DNA from 2 places in the Shewanella seohaensis genome. Region 2 is predicted to be linked to the other one. Evidence: predicted binding sites of a transcription regulator. Region 2 holds the regulator's gene; the other holds the start of a gene.

Region 1 (6,108 bases), on a different contig from region 2:
CCGCCATCGGGTGATCGGGCGAATACTCTTTTAATAGGGGTTTATCGCTCTCAACGATGCCTTTTACTGCAACACCTTGAGAAGCTTGCTGTTGGCTCTGCGCTTTGGCCATTTCAGCTTCAAAAATGGGATGACGTGAGCGGTAAGTTTTATCAATACTGCTAGAAACAGAATCGGCGTTAGCGATGTTACTCGCCGTGGTATTGAGCCTGACGGACTGGGCTGACATACCAGAGCCAGCCACATCAAAAATGCTAAATAAACTCATGATTAATCCCCTCTCAGCGCTTTTTTCATGCCGCTAAACTTACTGTCCAAAAATCCCAGAGACATTTGATATTCGAGCGCATTTTGCATAAATGCCGACTGTTCCTGTTGAATATCCACTGTATTGCCATCTCCAGTATCTGGCTGATTTGGCACACGGAACTTCACGTATTGTCCCGTTAACTGTGCGAGGCCAAAATGCTGCTCATCGCCTGTCATCTCAAGGCTATTGCGTTGCTGTTGCTGGGTTTTCGCAATATTTAAGGCCGCAGAAAAATCGACGTCACGGGCTTTATAATGTGGCGTATCGGCGTTTGCGATGTTGCTTGAAATCACTTCGGCACGTTCGGCACGTATCCCCAAAGTGAATTGGTGCACACCTAGTGCCTTATCAAAATTAATCGCCATAAAATTGCCTCCATCGTGACTCTCACGGGAATAAAGCAATTCATGTGCCAAAAAACAGAAACTATCAGAAATGTGTAGAAATGGGGTTTGGCGAGGTAAAAAATTACCGACTCATGTCGGTAATTTTTATTTAATTTCAGAATATTAAGTCTTTTTCTGGTAATAGATGCCAGGGTTGCAACGAACCATATCAAACTCATCCGTCAGACCCGCAATCGACTCTGACGCACCGAGAAAGAGTATGCCCTTCGGATTTAAAGCGGCAGCGAATTGCCGCAAAATTTTTGCTTTTGCCTCTGGGGCAAAATAGATCAGCACATTTCGACAGAAGATAATGTCGAACTTGCCGAGTAAGGTGTAACTCTCAAGTAAGTTATGGGCGCGAAAATTGACTAAACGCTTAACGTTATCCTTAACTCGCATATTGCCAGAGGGCAAAGCATCAAAAAACTGGCGCTTACGCTCCTCGGATAAGCCACGCGCTAACGCCAAACTATCGTATTCGGCATTTTTACAACGTTCCAGCATCGAAGGCGAAAGATCGGTTGCTTGAATCGAGGCGCCGCCCGGCAAAGCTCCCGGCTTCTTCTGTTGATATTCTAAGATAGTCATTGCCAACGAATAAGGCTCTTGGCCAGACGAGCAGGCAGCGGACCATATTTTTAATGGACGCCCCAACTTACTGTATTCAGGTAACAACACATTATTGAGCAACTCAAACGGATAACGGTCACGAAACCATAAGGTTTCATTAGTTGTCATGGCGTCGATCACTTCTGCCCGTAAGGCTCGCTCCGTGGGCTTCATCGAATGTTTTACCACATCGGATAACGAAGGCAGATTATATTTGCCCATCAAAGGAGCAAGACGGCTACGTACTAGGTATTGTTTATTTTCCCCCAGTACGATGCCGCTGTGTTGTTCTAGGAACAACCTAAATTGATTATATTCGGCTTCAGCGAGTGATTTGTCAGGCACATTCACGTCCTAGATCCTATAGCAAGCACCCAAATAAGTGCCAACAATCATGTAATAAGGGCTAGATTATAGCGTAAAGCGCTACTAGGCACTAACCCACACTTTCACTACAAACTTAAATGCTTGTTCACTGCTGCCGCTAATTCATCGGGATTGAATTTCGCGATAAAGTCGTTGGCACCTACTTTTTGCACCATGGCCTGGTTGAACACGCCGCTGAGTGAAGTATGCAAAACAACCTTAATATGCTTAAGTTTTGGATCGTCGCGGATTTCTGCCGTTAAGGTATAACCATCCATTTCAGGCATTTCGATATCGGAAATAATCAATGGGATTTCTTCCGCGACATTGTTCATTTCACCTGCAATCGCCTTTAACTTGTCCAATGCTTCGCGGCCATCTTTTGCCGTATCAATCTGTAAGTTTAATGATTCCAACGCGCGAATAATCTGCTTACGAGCCACAGCCGAATCATCAATCACCATAATGTGATAATGCTGACTTCTATCGATAGTGAGCTGCTCATTCACTTCTTCACTAATCGCGGTTTTTACTGGGGAGATTTCATCAAGAATCTTTTCAACATCGAGAATTTCGACTAACTCGCCTTCAATTTCAGTCACCGCCGTCAAATAGGAATAACGGCCAGCACCTTGCGGTGGCGGCATAATAGCTTCCCAATTCATGTTGATGATACGTTCAACTGAACTGACCAAGAAACCTTGCACGCTACGGTTATATTCTGAAATGATAATAAAGCAATTTTCGGTACTCGCGAGCGGACGTCCACCAGTTGCGGCACTTAAATCGATCACTGAAATAGTCGTTCCGCGAATATGTGCCACCCCTTTGACGTAGGGGTTAAGTTTAGGCAAGGCCGTTAATGGCGGACACTGCAAAACCTCTTTCACTTTGAATACGTTAATCCCAAATCGCTGACGACCATTCAACTTAAATAGCAATAGTTCTAGTCGGTTTTGACCTACGAGTTGGGTGCGTTTGTTGACTGAATCAAGAATACTCGACATAACTCTGCCTTGTTCTGTTTATATACGGCCCTAAAACTCGTTTGAGTATAGGCATATTAATTGCTTGCGTCTTGTTATCCATAACCATAGTTGAAACTGAGTCAAACTTCTGACACGAAATTTTGGCCTTAACGACACAGGACAGTTTCACGTTTGATAAAAGTATAGGTGCATTCTGGCGTTACAAGCTAGTCTCTTCATTATGAAAGTAAATTTAGTATATTTTTTATGTGTTATCGCATTATTTCTCACCTCGGCAGCCAATGCAGCTCCCGAGGTACCTAGCGTATCGGCGATATCAGAGTTAGCTAAAGCCCTTATTAATGAAAAGATTTCAGTGCCGGCGAATGCCAAAGTGGAAATCGCACCCCAACCTATCGACAACCGACTATTACCTGCACAATGTGCGTCCCCAATAAAAGTTGAACTAGCATCGGATAGGGAAATCAGCCGCAACAACACAGTAAAAGTCAGCTGTGACACACCGGATTTGGCCTACCCTTGGCAGATTTTTATGTCGGTACGTGTTGATATCTTGTTCCCTGTGGTGGTCGCCAGCGAAACACTGGCGCCAGGGGAGTTAATCAGTCCGACTCAGGTTGAAATCCGTTATATTGATCAAAATAGTTTACGCGGAATGCAATTTAGCGATACCAGCCAACTTTCAGGCGTACGGGTTAAACGCCGTGTTGCCAAAAATTTTCCCATTTTTGCCAATAACCTTTGCTTTGTCTGTAAGAATGATTCAGTGTCGATTTATGTCCGTTCCAGTAATTTTGTGCTAAAAACCGTGGGGGAAGCACTGCAAGATGGTAATATTGGTGACCAAATTAGGGTCAAAAATAGCAGCTCAAACAAGGAACTAGATGCTATAGTCACAGCCATTGGCGAAGTCGAAGTTAGAATGTAAAATAAGCTAAAGCTTTTCGTTGGGCTGCCGATACCCCAGTTAAGAAATCCCGTATACACGACGCTGGAGCCTAAAATGGCAATTGATATTAGCAAATTTAACGCCGGAGCGGCCGCGCAAGTCCGTTCAAACAGTACTAAAAAGAGCAGCGAAAGCGAGCAATCGACTCAGGTTGCGGCTAAATCGACTCAACAAAAAGGTGACTCAGTCGTCATTACGGCTCAAGCTCAACAGCTACAAGGAGCTCAAACCAAAATGGCCAGCCTACCTGAAGTCGACCAAAAGAAAGTCGCTGAAATTAAGCAAGCGATTGCCGAAGGTCGCTATAAAATTGATCCCGAAAAGTTGGCGGCCAACATTGCCAGCTTCGAAGCTGAATTGAATGACCTCAATAAAGAGTAACTATGACAGAAATAGCTAAACTGGTAGATCAACAACACGCCCATTTGGCTGTTCTTAAACAGATTATTCTTAAGGAAAAAGGCGCTTTGGTTGACCAAAACGCCGATTTGCTTTTATCGCTTGCGGAGCAAAAATCAACATGCCTGCAAGAACTCAAGGCCAACGATGACTTACTGGCCAATCACAGCGATAAATCCTTACTCACCTCGCAAGTAGAACTATCCCATAAAATGGCCGTCGTAAAAGAGGCCCTTGCCGAATGTAAGGATCTTAACGCTCAAAATGCCAGTCTCATCGAGATGAATCTGGCGAGTCTAAACCGCTTTGCCCAAGCCTTACAGGCGAGCCGAAACGCGACTACTCTGACTTATAACGATAAAGGCAGAACCTCGACTCTTTCTAGCTTAGGTAATGATTTAAAAGCATAAGTCGAGCAATAAAAAGTAAACGGGATACAAACAAAAGCCGCGCTAAAACTGAGTGCGGCTTTTGTTTATTGGTACAGCAAGGACTAGTAGTCACCCAGCACTAGCGCTAAAACCTACCCTAGCGCTAAAAATAGGTAACGTCTTTAATTCTTTGTGGGCGGCTCTGCTGTTGGTAAATTTGCCATACCTTGGCAAAATCAAGCTCCAACTCGGTGACATAGTGATCCCCTGCCGGGTAGCTTTTTACCACTCTTGCGCCGCGGATCACCCCAGTCACAGAAGCTTTAACATTGTCATCTGTCAACATCCAATCACTGACACTGCTATTGGCGGTGATCTTTTGTCCATACACTTGTTCAGCCAGTTCACGATAAGCTACAATTTTTGAGGCCTGCATCGCCATCAATACTCGTTGGGACTGCTCTTTAGCCGGTTGAGTCGCAAGCGGGGCATAACCTATGGCCGTCAACTTAGGAAAACTGCTTGGCGGTACATCTTCCCACTGAACATATTTATCTTTGGCAGCACACCCTGTCAGTAGGAGCGCCGCAACAATGAATAGGTAGCGTTTCATTTTCCATCTCCTAGCACTCGCACTTCATTCATACCAGGGCTCGACTGGCGGTATAAAATCCCATCCTGAGAGATAACTTGCTCTGAAGGCTGCATGTAATTGCTCAACTCTTTTTGGGTCACATAGGTTTGAGAGGCTGACACCACGCGATTATTACTCAGGGTGACAATCCGAGTGTTAATTGCCATGCCATTGGTCGTGGGACTCATCGTCGATACCACAATATGGTCAACGGGTAAGTTGGTCGAAAGCTTTTGCCAATCGCGCGTCAAAATAAAATCGCCATCAGCCGTCACACTCAACCCATCACCTAAATTCAAATCCACCACATTAAACATAAAGCTATGCAAAGACGTCATCAGCCCTTGCTGGAGCTGCTGCGCCAGCGCATTGGTGCTACTCAAATTCCCCACTAACACAGGCGTGGCAACAACGATAGGTTGGTCGGGACGCAAGGCATCATTCTGTTTGACTAACTCAGTCACAATGCGCTGCGCTAGATGATTAATTGTCGCCGTAGGCGGCAAACCATTGCCGTCAGCTAAGCTAGGTTTGGGCGGTGCCACGGGTTTAGTCGCACACCCAACCAGCACTAACAGTGCCAGAGGAATGAATGCACGCTTAAGCATAGGAGTAACCTCGTCATCAGTATCAATGTGGCCCAGTGGGAGCCGCAATCTTTGCCATAAAGCAAGCAAGTATTAGACCAAGTCAAAATATTGCGCTTAATGAACTCTTCAGATTATCGACAAATCTATTGATAACTTTATCCCTTTACCACGATAAATCAGGCATACAATTTGCTTAGAGCCATAAAGTACTGCCAGTAAACTGACTCATCCCAGCAATTTTAGTTAAGGGCTTATTGATGAACATACTAAGAAAGAACTTGCTCATAATCAGCAGCCTACTGCTATTTGCTGCACCGGCAAACGCCGAATGGGTCGAGGCCAGTGGAGAAGCGGTGATCACCAATGGCAACATCGCCCAAGCACGTGAAGAAGCCATCAATCAAGCGGTGAGTTATGCCACGCTCAGTACCGGTATCCAAATCACCAGCGAACAGCAAACTACTAACGGCAACTTAACGCAAAACAGCTTTGCGATTAATCG
Region 2 (6,108 bases):
CCGTTAGCCAAACTGCGGACATTAAAAACAACCAGATCATTTTCTTCGGTCCGGTTGAAGTCACCCAAGGCTCGATTAAAATCCATGCAGATCAACTACGTGCATTTTCTGCCGAAGGGGAAAACAGCAAGATTTTAGTGGCAACCGGTAATCCTGCGACTTATAGCCAGATCCTCGACGATGGACGCCCAGCTTCGGCGAGCGCGAAAGAAATTCGCTACGAAATGGCGACCCGCACCCTAACTTTGACGGGCTCAGCGAGCCTAGATCAAGCGGGTAGCCAAGTGACGGGTAACCTCATCCGTTACGATATTATTCAGCAAAAATTGATCGCTGAGAGTACGGGTAGCGGTGATGATCGCGTGATTACCATTATTCAACCTGACAACTATCAGGAAGAGCTCAAGAACCAGCCCGCGGACAAACCTGTGAAAAAACAGGACTCTAAATGACCCAAATCACCTTAAAAGCACAGAATCTCGCTAAGAGTTATAAGAGTCGTCAGGTTGTGAAAGATGTCAGCCTGACGGTGAAAACGGGTCAAGTCGTCGGCCTACTCGGCCCAAACGGCGCGGGTAAAACCACCACCTTCTATATGGTCGTGGGCTTAGTCAAAAGCGATAAAGGCCATATCTTTATCGACGATGATGATTTAACCGCCGATCCCATGCACCTGCGCGCCCGCAAAGGTATTGGTTACCTGCCACAGGAAGCCAGTATCTTTCGCAAGCTGAGCGTGCACGACAATATCATGGCGGTACTGCAAACCCGTAAAGAGCTCAATCGCGATCAACGCGAAGAAGAGCTGGAACATCTGCTCGAAGAGTTCCATATCACCCATATTCGCGATAGCCAAGGCATGTCGTTATCGGGCGGTGAACGTCGCCGTGTCGAAATTGCCCGCGCTTTAGCGGCCAATCCTAAGTTTATTCTGCTCGATGAACCCTTCGCCGGTGTCGACCCGATTTCGGTTATCGATATCAAGAAAATCATCGAACAACTCAAGAGCCGAGGCCTTGGGGTACTGATCACAGACCACAATGTGCGCGAGACCTTAGACGTCTGTGAACATGCCTACATTGTTAGTCACGGAAACCTGATTGCCGAAGGAACTCCCGCAGAGATCTTAGACAATCAGCAAGTTAGGGCTGTGTACTTAGGTGAACAATTCAGGCTATAGTTACTTAAACAGAGCCAATTAGCCTTGGATTTTGGCTTAGTAAGCGCCATCAATATGATAACAAGCGGCCTAAATTCAAAATAATAACGTAGGGATCAGCGGTAACATGAAAGCGTCACTCCAGCTCAAACTGGGTCAACAGTTAACCATGACGCCACAACTTCAACAGGCCATTCGTCTGTTGCAATTGTCGTCATTGGAACTGCAGCAAGAGATCCAGCAAGCCTTAGACTCTAATCCTCTTCTCGAGCTGGAAGAGGAGCAATTCGACGCGCCTACCGAACGTAAGCAAGATATCGCCGATACCGACTTTAGCGAAACGACGGCCCAACCACAGGAACAAGACAATTCCACCGTGGACATTGCCGAGTCGTTGACCAAAGAATCTCTGCCCGAAGAACTGCCCATGGACACCACTTGGGATGAAGTCTTTACCGCCTCGCCAAACTCAGGTTCTGGTGCCAGCCGTGAAGATGACATGCCCTTCCAAGGGGAAACCAGTGAAGGCCTGTACGAACATTTAGAATGGCAGAAAAACCTCACGCCCTTCTCTGAAACCGACTTAGCCATCGCCACCGCGATTATTGATGCCATCGACGATCAAGGTTATCTCACTCAAAGTACTGAAGATATCCTCGAGGCCATGGGCAATCCAGAGATTGAACTGGATGAAGTCGAAGCCGTACTCAAGCGTATTCAACACTTCGATCCCGTTGGTGTCGCCGCAAGGGATTTAAGCGAATGTCTGCTTATCCAACTCTCCCATTTTTCGCCGGATACCCCACACCTCGAAAACGCCCGCATGTTGATCAAAGATCATTTAGATCTGATCGCTGCCCGCGACTTTAGGTTGTTGATGCGTAAGACCAAACTTAAAGAGGACGAGTTAAGGGACAGCATAGCGCTGATCCAAACCTTAAACCCTCGCCCCGGTTTGCTCATCACCCCTGTTGATGAAGAATATGTCATCCCCGATGTATCGGTGTCGAAGAAAAACGGTCGCTGGGTGGTCGAGTTAAATCCAGACTGCATGCCAAAAATCAATGTTAATCAGCAATATGCAGCCATGGCACGCAGCACCAAAAGCCAAGCCGATAGCCAATTTATCCGCGGGCATCTGCAAGAAGCCAAGTGGTTTATCAAAAGCCTTGAAAGCCGTAACGAAACACTGCTCAAAGTGGCAAACTGCATAGTGCAATATCAACAGGGCTTCTTCGAATACGGTGAAGAAGCCATGAAACCTATGGTCCTGAACGATATCGCCGAGGCGGTAGAAATGCATGAGTCCACCATTTCACGGGTGACCACACAAAAATACATGCATACCCCAAAGGGACTTTTTGAACTAAAATATTTCTTCTCAAGCCACGTCGGGACTGATGATGGCGGTGAGTGCTCATCCACGGCAATCAGAGCCTTCATTAAGAAACTGGTTGCAGCGGAAAACCAGAAAAAACCATTAAGCGACAGCAAGATGGCACAGCTTCTGGCAGAACAGGGAATTAACGTTGCGCGCAGAACCATTGCGAAGTACCGAGAAGCGATGCTTATTCCCCCTTCCAATCAGCGTAAAAGTTTATAGCCTAAAGTGGAAATCGGAGGACGTTTATATGCAAATAAACCTGAGTGGACACCATATCGAGATTACTGAATCGTTACGGGCTTATGTTGAGGAAAAGTTTTCAAAACTTGAACGTCATTTCGAACAGATCAATAATGTGCACGTTGTGCTCAATGTTGAGAAAATGCAACAAATTGCCGAAGCGAGAATCAACCTCACCGGTGGTGAAGTCTTCGCGACTTCAGAGCATGCAGATATGTATGCTGCCATAGACGTCCTGATAGACAAGCTTGATCGTCAGGTTATTAAACACAAAGAGAAGTTAACAAAACACTAGCAATGGAACTTCGTACCATACTGCGGCCGGAATGCACGACCTGCGCCACTCCGGGCAGTAAGAAAAAGGTACTGGAACTTATCAGCGACTTAGCCGCTGCCCAGTACCCCACCCTCTCATCTCAAGAGATCTTCGAAAGCCTAGTGGCGCGCGAAAAGATGGGGAGCACAGGTATAGGTAACGGCATCGCCATTCCACATGGTCGATTAACCGATATAACACAACCCATAGCCATATTGGTGAAATGTGAGGAGCCGATAGCCTTTGATGCTATCGATAAACAACCTGTCGACATTTTATTTGCGCTGCTGGTGCCTGCTGACCAATGTCAACAGCACTTAAGCACTTTGTCCTGCATGGCTGAAAAGCTCAGCGACAAACAAATATTGAAGCAATTGCGCAAGACGCATGATGAAACGGAACTCTATCAGGTAATCACTGGATGAAACTGGTCATAGTGTCAGGGCGCTCAGGCTCAGGCAAATCGGTCGCACTAAGAGTGCTTGAAGATCTCGGCTACTATTGTGTCGATAATCTTCCGTTGCCGCTGATTGGCAGCTTACTCGAACAGCTCAAGGGCAGTAACGATCTCGTCGCCATCAGCGTCGACGTGCGTAACCTGCCGGAGCAAGACAAGGTACTCGTCAAACAGCTCGCAAGCCTGCCAGAGGGCACTGAACTTACCAGCTTCTTCTTAAATTCCAGCGATAAAGTACTGTTAAAGCGCTACAGCGAGACTCGGCGCTTACATCCCTTATCTAAGAGCCGAGTATCACTGCAAGAAGCCATCAAACTTGAAGGAAAATTGCTCGAGCCCCTGTCACAGCAGATGGATCACTACATAGATACCTCGAATCTGAATATCTATGAACTCAGCGACCAAGTGCGGCAAATCCTGCTTGGCAGTGTCGATAAGGAACTGGTGATCAACTTCGAGTCCTTCGGTTTTAAGCATGGTATGCCAACCGAAGCCGACTTTATGTTTGATGTGCGCTTTTTACCCAATCCCCATTGGGAACCCGAGCTGCGCCCCCTAACCGGCTTAGATGAACCCGTTGCCGAGTTTTTAAATCGCCAGCCGCTGGTCAATAAGTTCATCTGGCAAATCGAGAATTTACTCGAGACTTGGTTACCTCACTTAGAGCGTAATAATCGCAGCTATCTGACCATCGCCATCGGCTGTACCGGCGGCCAACACAGATCGGTTTACGTGGCCGAACAGCTAGCTAAACGCTTTAGCAACGGCAAACACAAAGTGAATGCCCGCCACCGAGAGTTAAGCCATGCCAAAGCTTGAGCGCCAAATCACCATCTGCAATAAACTCGGTTTACATGCCCGCGCCGCGACAAAGCTCGTGGTGTTGGCCTCAGAGTTTGATGCCAGCATTACGCTGATCCAAGGTGAAAAACAGGCCTCTGCCGCCAGTGTTTTAGGACTACTCATGCTGGAAACCGGTATGGGTAAAACCATTACCCTGATTGCCGAAGGCCCAGATGCGGAGCCCGCTCTCAATGCCATTTGCGCGCTTATCGACGCTAAGTTCGACGAAGCCTGCTAATTGCCTCGACATCTCATCTCTATGCCCCCTACAGCTATTCAGTACCCTGTTTGGTTTTGATTTCAGCACCTTATACCAGTAAAACACATTTGTGACTCGACGCCCTCCCGTGCGCTCAATTACAATATACTGCTGCGCTTTGGCTTAAGTCCTTTGGCTTAAGTCCTCAACAGCCAAACGCCCCATCCACGTCGCCACCTTGGAGGAAACATGCCTGTAGAAGCCTCAGACAGTTTACAAGTCGAACAACGTCTCGACCAACTGAGCCATGCCCTCAATAGCGGTATGTTTGTGCATGTCAGGCAAATGCTGCAAAACATGGCGGCGTCGGATATCGCATTGATTCTAGAGTCCTCGCCCCCTAAAGCGCGGCAAGTGCTATGGCAACTTATCGATCAAGATCAGCTCGGGGATATTCTCGATGAACTCAGTGAAGAGTTAAAAGACCCGCTGATCCGCGCCATGAGCCCTGAACGGGTCGCCAAGGCTACCGCCAGTATGGATACGGACGATCTCGCTTATATCCTGCGAAGCTTGCCGGATACCGTCTATAAGCAAGTATTGCAGTCTATGAGCCTGCAAAACCGCCAGCGGGTCGAGCAAGCGCTCTCCTACCCCGATGAAACCGCGGGCAGCCTAATGAACACAGATACTGTGACCTTAAGGCCCGATGTAAATATCGATGTGGTACTGCGTTATTTGCGCCAACGGGGCAACCTGCCCGACACCACTGACACCTTATACGTGGTGGATAAGCACGATCGCGTACTCGGCGGGGTCAAACTTGCGGATCTGCTCACCTGCGATCCCAATACTCATATCAGCAGCATTATCGATACTGATATTGAGAGCATTCCCGTGGGCATGTCCGACAGCGAAGTAGCACAGCTGTTCGAGCGCCATGACTGGGTATCTGCGCCAGTGGTCGACAGTGAGGGCAAATTACTCGGGCGTATCACCATCGATGACGTGGTGGATGTTATCCGTGAAGACGCCGAGCACTCCATGATGGGGATGGCGGGGATGGACGATGATGAAGACACCTTCGCCCCTGTGGTAAAGAGTACTTTCCGCCGCTCACTCTGGCTGACGATTAACCTGTTTGCCGCCCTGCTGGCGGCCTCTGTCAGCAATATGTTTGAAGGCACAATCGAACAATTCGCCACGATTGCGATTTTAATGACGATTGTACCGAGCATGGGCGGGGTCGCGGGTAATCAAACCTTAGCCCTAGTGATCCGCGGGATTGCCTTAGGCCATATTGGCCAGAGCAATGCTCGCTGGCTGATTGGCAAAGAACTCGCCATTGGCTTTTTGAACGGCCTCATGTGGTCGATTTTGGTGTTTATCGCGGTATTAGTTTGGAAAGATGATATGGCGCTTGCCAGCCTGATTGGCGGCGCAATGCTCATCAATATGACAGTAGCAGGACTGGCTGGCGCCAGTATTCCGCTGATCTTAAAACGCTTGA

The links. Region 2 encodes sigma-54, which starts transcription at its own class of promoters, with help from an activator protein. Its sites were predicted from a motif close to GTTGGCACGNNNNTNGNNT; they were not measured.
Region 1: flgA (flagellar basal body P-ring formation chaperone FlgA) is a predicted target of sigma-54. The motif match lies at 2,729-2,747, and genes of this name have one in related genera.

The regions. Positions count from the first base shown of each region.
Region 1 covers NZ_JAKILE010000004.1:114,999-121,106, forward strand. Annotated here, with positions in the region: gene flgC (flagellar basal body rod protein FlgC) at 1-268, opposite strand, end outside; gene flgB (flagellar basal body rod protein FlgB) at 271-675, opposite strand; gene L2713_RS05985 (CheR family methyltransferase) at 820-1,659, opposite strand; gene L2713_RS05990 (chemotaxis protein CheV) at 1,761-2,681, opposite strand; gene flgA (flagellar basal body P-ring formation chaperone FlgA) at 2,884-3,591, shown strand; gene flgM (flagellar biosynthesis anti-sigma factor FlgM) at 3,667-3,993, shown strand; gene L2713_RS06005 (flagella synthesis protein FlgN) at 3,996-4,421, shown strand; gene L2713_RS06010 (LPP20 family lipoprotein) at 4,546-4,995, opposite strand; gene L2713_RS06015 (FlgO family outer membrane protein) at 4,992-5,624, opposite strand; gene L2713_RS06020 (flagellar assembly protein FlgT) at 5,864-6,108, shown strand, end outside.
Region 2 covers NZ_JAKILE010000001.1:464,931-471,038, forward strand. Annotated here, with positions in the region: gene lptA (lipopolysaccharide transport periplasmic protein LptA) at 1-452, shown strand, start outside; gene lptB (LPS export ABC transporter ATP-binding protein) at 449-1,180, shown strand; gene L2713_RS02040 (RNA polymerase factor sigma-54) at 1,287-2,762, shown strand; gene hpf (ribosome hibernation promoting factor) at 2,791-3,078, shown strand; gene ptsN (PTS IIA-like nitrogen regulatory protein PtsN) at 3,081-3,524, shown strand; gene rapZ (RNase adapter RapZ) at 3,521-4,375, shown strand; gene L2713_RS02060 (HPr family phosphocarrier protein) at 4,362-4,637, shown strand; gene mgtE (magnesium transporter) at 4,848-6,108, shown strand, end outside.